DNA from 2 places in the Saccharothrix syringae genome. Region 1 is predicted to be linked to the other one. Evidence: riboswitches for the same ligand, from Rfam matches in the RefSeq annotation. Region 1 holds a riboswitch; the other holds the start of a gene.
What was found. A riboswitch is a leader RNA that binds a small molecule or an ion and turns the genes downstream of it on or off. The one in region 1 is predicted to bind S-adenosylmethionine.

Region 1 (3,232 bases):
GCGGCGAACCCGCCCCAGGAGCGGCGAACCCGGCTCAGCGGCGGCACCCCCAGCCCAGCGGCGGCAAACCCGGCTCAGCGGTGGCCGTGGGCGGCGACGATCTTCAGCACCGCCCGTTCCAGGGCGTAACCCGAGTCGGCGGCGTAACCCTTCACGTCCGCGTTGAGGTCCGCGACCACCGACATGGCCGCCGCCAGCCCGCGCTCCTCCCAGCCACGTGACTGGCCCTGCGCCTTCTTCACCTTCCACGGCGGCATGCCCAGCTCACCCGCGAGCTTGAACGGGTCGCCCCGCCCGACCGCGGACACCCGCGCGACCGTGCGCACCGCGTCCGCCAGCGCGTCCGCCACCAGCACGTGCGGCACGCCGAGCTGGATCGCCCAGCGCAACGCCTCCAGCGCACCGGCCCGGTCGCCCATCACGGCCTTCTCCGCGACCGCGAACCCGGTCACCTCCGCCCGTCCCCGGTGGTAGCGGCGGACCGCCTCGGCGTCGACCCTGCCGCCCGTGTCGGCGACCAGCTGCGACGCCGCCGCGGCCAGTTCCCGCAGGTCGGAGCCGACTGCCTCGATCAGCGCCCCCACAGCCTCGGGGTCGGCCTTGCCGCCCGCCGAGCGGATCTCGTTGCGGACGAACGCCTCGCGGTCCGCGGCCTTGGTGATCTTCGGGCACTCGGTCACGCCGGCACCGGCCTTGCGCAGCGCGGCGGGCAGCTCCTTGGCGGCCTTGCTGCGCCCGCCGCCGGTGTGCACCACGACCAGCGTCACCCCCTCGGCGGGTGACTTGGCGTAGGCGATCACGGCGTCGGCGATCTCCTTGCTCGCCTCCTGCGCGGCTTCGAGCGCGATCACCCGCCCCTCGGCGAACAGCGACGGGCTCACCAGTTCGGCCAGCTCGGGCGGGGTGAGTTCGGTCACCCGGACGCGGGTCAGGTCGGCCTGCGGATCGGCCTTCCGGGCGAGTTCCAGGGCACCGCGAACAGCGCGTTCGACCAGCAACTCCTCCTCGCCCACGACCAGGTGAACGGCATCGGGCGTGTCAGCGGGCGCACTCACGGCCGCGATCCTCCCACGCCCGTCCGCCGTCCGGATGGTGGACTTCGCTGGCTACGGGTCGGGATCGTGTCGTAGGTTGAGGCGACAACAACTGAATACCGCTCATCCAGAGGGGCAGAGGGATCGGCCCGAAGAAGCCCCGGCAACCCGTCGCACAGCGTTCGCTGGCGACCACGGTGCCAATTCCGACCCGCGACGCGGGAAAGATGAGGAGATACCTCGCGATGACTGCTGTCAGTGCACCCTCGGCCACCACCACCTCCTTCGACCTCGGTCCCGCGCGCGCCCTGTCGTGCCGCGAGTGCGGGCACGAGACGCCGCTCGCCCCGGAATACGCCTGTCTGGAGTGTTTCGGCCCCCTGGAAGTGGCCTACGACTTCGGCCGGGTCCGCCGTGAGGACATCGAGGCAGGCCCCCGCTCGATCTGGCGCTACAAGAGCCTCCTCCCCGTGCCCTCCACCGTCGAGTCGCACCCCAACACCAGCCCCGGCGGCACCCGCCTGGTCGAGGCCGACCGCCTCGCCAAGGCCCTGGGCCTGCGCAAGGTCTGGGTCAAGGACGACACCGGCAACCCCACCCACTCCTTTAAGGACCGCGTCGTCGGCGTCGCCCTCGCCGCCGCCCGCGAACTGGGCTTCAAGGTCCTGGCCTGCCCGTCCACCGGCAACCTCGCCAACGCCGTCGCCGCCGCGGCGGCCCGCGCCGGCTGGCGGTCGGTGGTCCTGGTGCCCTCCAGCCTGGAGCGGGCGAAGATCCTCATGACCGCCGTCTACGACGGCAACCTGATCACCGTCGACGGCAACTACGACGACGTGAACCGGCTGGCCCAGGAACTCGCCGCCGAGCACGAGGACTGGGCGTTCGTCAACGTCAACGTCCGCCCCTACTACGCCGAGGGCTCCAAGACGCTGGGCTTCGAGGTCGCCGAACAGCTCGGCTGGCGCCTGCCCGACCAGATCGTGGTCCCCATCGCGTCCGGCTCCCAGCTGACCAAGGTCGACAAGGCGTTCCGCGAACTGGGTGAACTCGACCTGGTCGAGCAGACCCCGTACCGGGTGTTCGGCGCCCAGGCCACCGGGTGCTCCCCCGTCTCGGCCGCCTTCAAGGCCGGTCACGACGTGGTCTCCCCGGTGCGCCCGGACACCATCGCCCGCTCGCTGGCGATCGGCGCCCCCGCCGACGGCCCCTACGTGCTCGACGCCGTGCGCCGCACCGGCGGTGCGATCGAGGACGTCACCGACGAAGAGGTCGTCGAGGGCATCCGGCTGCTGGCCCGCACCGAGGGCATCTTCGCCGAGACCGCCGGCGGCGTGACGGTGGCGACCGCGAAGAAGCTCGTCGAGCAGGGCAAGCTGGACCCGGACGGCGAGACGGTGCTGCTGATCACCGGCGACGGCCTCAAGACCCTCGACGCGCTCGGCGACCGGGTCGGCCCGCGGGCGAACGTGCCGCCCTCGGCGGAGGCCGTGCTGAACGCCCTCCAGGACTGAGACCGGCACTGAGACCGGGACTGCGGCCGGGACTGGAACCGGAGCTGGGACCAGGACCGGGATTGTCGAGGCGGACCTCGGCGGGCACGCTCCCACCGGGGTCCACTCCCGCGGCTCCCAGCCCGGTTGCTCCTCCCCTGGCCCGCTCCGCTCCACCCGGGCCCGCTCCGGCCAGACCTGCTCCGGCCGGGTCCGCTCCAGGCTGCCCCGTAGCAGCCGCTCCCGTGGCAGTCGCCCCCGCGACAGCCGCTCCCGCGACAGTTGCTCTCGCGACAGCTCCCCCTGTGGCAGTCACCCCCGTGGCAGCCGACTTCATGGCGTTCGACCCCGGTGCGGCCGTCACAGCGCGATCCCCGATGTGCGCAACCAGCCGGTGCGCGGGAAGGCGCTCAGCTCGGGCAGGACGCGCGGCCTCACCGGTTCGGTGACCACGCGCCACGCCGTCAGCAGTTGCGGCCACGGCCGCTTCGCCTTTTCCGCGTTGTAGCGCTCGGTGTGCCACTCCTCCGGCGGTATCGCCAGGGCGTCGTCGAACAGGGTGTCGGCGACCAGGCGGTAGGCCGCGTCGGCGGAGGCCACCTCGGCGGTGCCGACCACGCCGGTGGCGGTGGCCCTGGCGATGATCCCGCGCTCGCCGTCGGGCCGCTCCTCGCACACGTAGTAGGTGAAAGCGGGCCGCAGCTCGTC
Region 2 (3,232 bases), 3.2 Mb from region 1:
CGGCAACGCGCGGCTGCCGCACCGGTCGGACACGCTGTCGTTCGCCGAGGGGCTGGGCTGGCTGTCGCAGATCGGGCTGTTCGTGCTGCTCGGGCTGTACGCCTCGCCCGGTCGGCTGCTCGACGCGCTGGTGCCGGCGCTGGTGGCGGGCGCGGTGCTGCTGCTGCTCGCGCGGCCGCTGTCGGTGCTGTGCGCGGCGCTGCCGTTCCGGGTGCCGTGGCGGGAGCAGGTGTTCCTGTCGTGGTCGGGGCTGCGCGGCGCGGTGCCGATCGTGTTCGCGCTGATCCCGCTGATCCAGGGGGTGCCGGGCGCGCAGCGGCTGGTGGACGCGGTGTTCGTGCTGGTCATCCTGCTGACGGTGGTGCAGGGGACGACGCTGCCGTGGCTGGCGAAGGGGTTGAGGCTGGTCCGGTCGGGCGAGGCGCGGGAGGTGCAGGTCGACTCGTCGGCGCTGGACGCGCTGGGGGCGGAGCTGCTGCAGGTGCGGATCCAGCCGGGGTCGCGGCTGCACGGGGTGTACCTGTCGGAGCTGCGGTTGCCGCCGGGGTCGTCGGTGAGCCTGGTGGTGCGGGAGGAGAAGGGGTTCACGCCCCAGGCGACCACGCGGTTGCAGGAGCACGACCAGCTGCTGGTGGTGTGCACGGACGCGGCGCGGGTGGCCACGGAGCAGCGGATCCGGGCGGTTGACCGGGCCGGGCGGTTCGCGCGGTGGAAGGGCGACGCCGGGTTGGCGTGAGCGTCGGGCACGGGGGTGCTGAGCGCATGACACGCGGGGTCTGAACGCATGACACGCCGGGGCTGGAGGCATGACACGCCGGGGGTTGAGTGTGGAACTCGGGGGGTCTGGAGGTTCGACACGAGGGGGCTGGAGGGTCGACTCGCGGTGTTGGAGTGGAGGACACGCGGTGTCGGAGTGGAGGACACGCGGTGTTGGGGTGGAGGACTCGCGGGGGTCTCGGGATGTGGGAGGGGGTTACGGGGGGTGGTGGGGCGGGTTAGGGTGCTGGTGAAGGTCATGAGTGCCAGCGACAAGCCCGGGCTTGCTGGCCGGCAACCCTCCTACCGCGGTGGGGTGCCCCCGGTGAGGACCTGGTCGTGCGCGCGGGGCGTGCGGCAAGCGCGGGCCTCCCAGGGGGAGTCCCCGGACTTGTCCGGAGGGTGTCGTGACCATCGCTGTTTCGCCGGTCGTCGGTGTGGGGCTGCCCAGGGTGGTGGGTGCCTCGTTGCGGGTGCCGGTCCTGGGCGGTGAGCGGGTCGAGTACGCGAACCTGGACCACGCGGCCAGCGCGCCCTGCCTGGAGCAGGTGCGCGACGCCGTCGACGAGCTGCTGCCCTGGTACGCGAGCGTGCACCGCGGCGCGGGGTTCGCGTCGCAGGTGTCCACGCGGGTCTACGAGCAGGCTCGGGACTCGGTGCGGCGGTTTTTGGGGGCGCGGGCCACTGACGCGGTCGTGTTCGTGCGCAACTCCACCGACGGGTTGAACCTGCTGGCCCGCTGCCTGCCCAGGCACACGGCCGTGGTCCTGTTCGACACCGACCACCACGCGGCGCTGCTGCCGTGGCGGGGGCCGCACGTGCGGCGGTTGCGCACGCCGGGGTCCGCGGCGGCGGCCCCGCTGGAGCTGGACCGGGCGCTGCGCGAGGCGCCGGTCGGGCCGCGGCTGGTGGTGGTGACCGGTGCGTCGAACGTCACCGGCGAGCTGTGGCCGGTGGCCGAGCTGGCGCGGGTGGCCCGCCGGCACGGTGCGCGGGTCGCGCTGGACGCCGCCCAGCTCGCGCCGCACCGGCCGGTGGACCTGCGGGAGCTGGACGTCGACTACGCCGTGCTGTCCGGGCACAAGCTGTACGCGCCGTTCGGCGCGGGCGCGCTGGTGGGCCGGTCCGACTGGTTGCAGGCCGCCGAGCCGTACCTGCTGGGCGGCGGCGCCACGGCCCGCGTCACCGACCGCGGCGACCGGCTGGCCGTGGCCTGGTCGGGCGCGCCCGAGCGGCACGAGGCGGGCACCCCGAACGTGGTCGGCGCGCACGCCCTGGCCACCGCGTGCGACGTGCTCGGGCGCCACTGGGAGCAGGTCGCCGCGCACGAGCGGGTGCTGCTGGAGCGGCTGCGGGACGGGCTGCGGTCGGTGCCCGGGGTCGAGGAGCTGGCGCTGTTCGGCCCCGACCACGACCGGGTGGGCGTGGTGAGCTTCACCGCCGGCGCCCAGGACCCCGGCTACCTGGCCGCGGCGCTGTCGGCGGAGCACGGCATCGGCGTGCGCGACGGCGCGTTCTGCGCCCACGTCGCGGTGGCCCGGCTGGCGCCGGGCGGTCGGGCGCTGCGCGCCTCCGTCGGGCTCGGGACCACCGCGGAGCACGTCGACCGGTTCGTGGCCGCGCTGCGCTCGCTGGTCACCGAGGGCTCCCGGTGGGAGTACGAGCGGCAGGACGGCCGGTGGGTGCCCCGGGAGGACCCGCGCCCGCTCCCGCCGTTCCTGCGCTGACGGGGATGCTGGACAATGACCGGGTGAGCACTGAGCCCAACACCGAGCCGGACGCCGCGGACGAGCCGGGCGGGCCGGGGGAGCCGGATGAGCCGGGGAGGCCCGGGGAGGCCGGGGAGCCGCTGCCCAAGCGCCGGGTCGGCCTGCTGGCCGTCATCGCGCCGCTCGTGCTGGCGCTCGACCTGCTCACCAAGGTCCTCGCGGTGGAGCACCTGGAGGGGCGCGAGCCGGTCGAGCTGCTGGGCGGGCTGCTCTACCTCCCGCTGTACCGCAACACCGGTGCCGCGTTCGGCCTGGCCGAGGGCTGGACGGTCATCCTGGCGCTGATCGCGTGCAGCGTGGTCGGCTTCATCCTGTGGATCGCGCGCCGGCTGCGGTCGGTCGGCTGGGCCATCGGCCTGGGCCTGGTGCTCGGCGGCGCCACCGGCAACCTGGTGGACCGCGTCTTCCGCGCGCCCGGCCCGCTGCGCGGCGGCGTGGTCGACTTCATCTCGGTCCTCGACCCGTGGGGCAACTTCTTCCCCGTGTTCAACCTGGCCGACTCGGCCATCTGCGTCGGCGGCGGCGTGATCGTGCTGATGGCCCTGCTCCAGCGCGACTACGACGGCACCAAGGTGGAGAAGAAGTGAGCGGCTACCGCAACCTGCCCGTGCCGGACGGCCTGGACGGCATGCGCGTGGACGCGGGCCTGGCCAAGCTGCTGGGCCTGTCGCGCACGGCCGCGGCCGCGCTGGCCGAGTCCGGCGACG

Region 2: linked by a shared signal. The riboswitch ahead of EKG83_RS38750 (aminotransferase class V-fold PLP-dependent enzyme) and the one ahead of thrC (threonine synthase) in region 1 are both predicted to bind S-adenosylmethionine.

Annotation. Positions count from the first base shown of each region.
Region 1 covers NZ_CP034550.1:1,502,929-1,506,160, reverse strand. Annotated here, with positions in the region: gene holA (DNA polymerase III subunit delta) at 75-1,055, opposite strand; SAM riboswitch class I at 1,155-1,268, shown strand; gene thrC (threonine synthase) at 1,280-2,545, shown strand; gene EKG83_RS07040 (DNA internalization-related competence protein ComEC/Rec2) at 2,454-3,232, opposite strand, start outside.
Region 2 covers NZ_CP034550.1:9,274,972-9,278,203, reverse strand. Annotated here, with positions in the region: gene EKG83_RS38755 (potassium/proton antiporter) at 1-736, shown strand, start outside; SAM riboswitch class IV at 1,012-1,126, shown strand; gene EKG83_RS38750 (aminotransferase class V-fold PLP-dependent enzyme) at 1,164-2,483, shown strand; gene lspA (signal peptidase II) at 2,507-3,112, shown strand; gene EKG83_RS38740 (RluA family pseudouridine synthase) at 3,154-3,232, shown strand, end outside.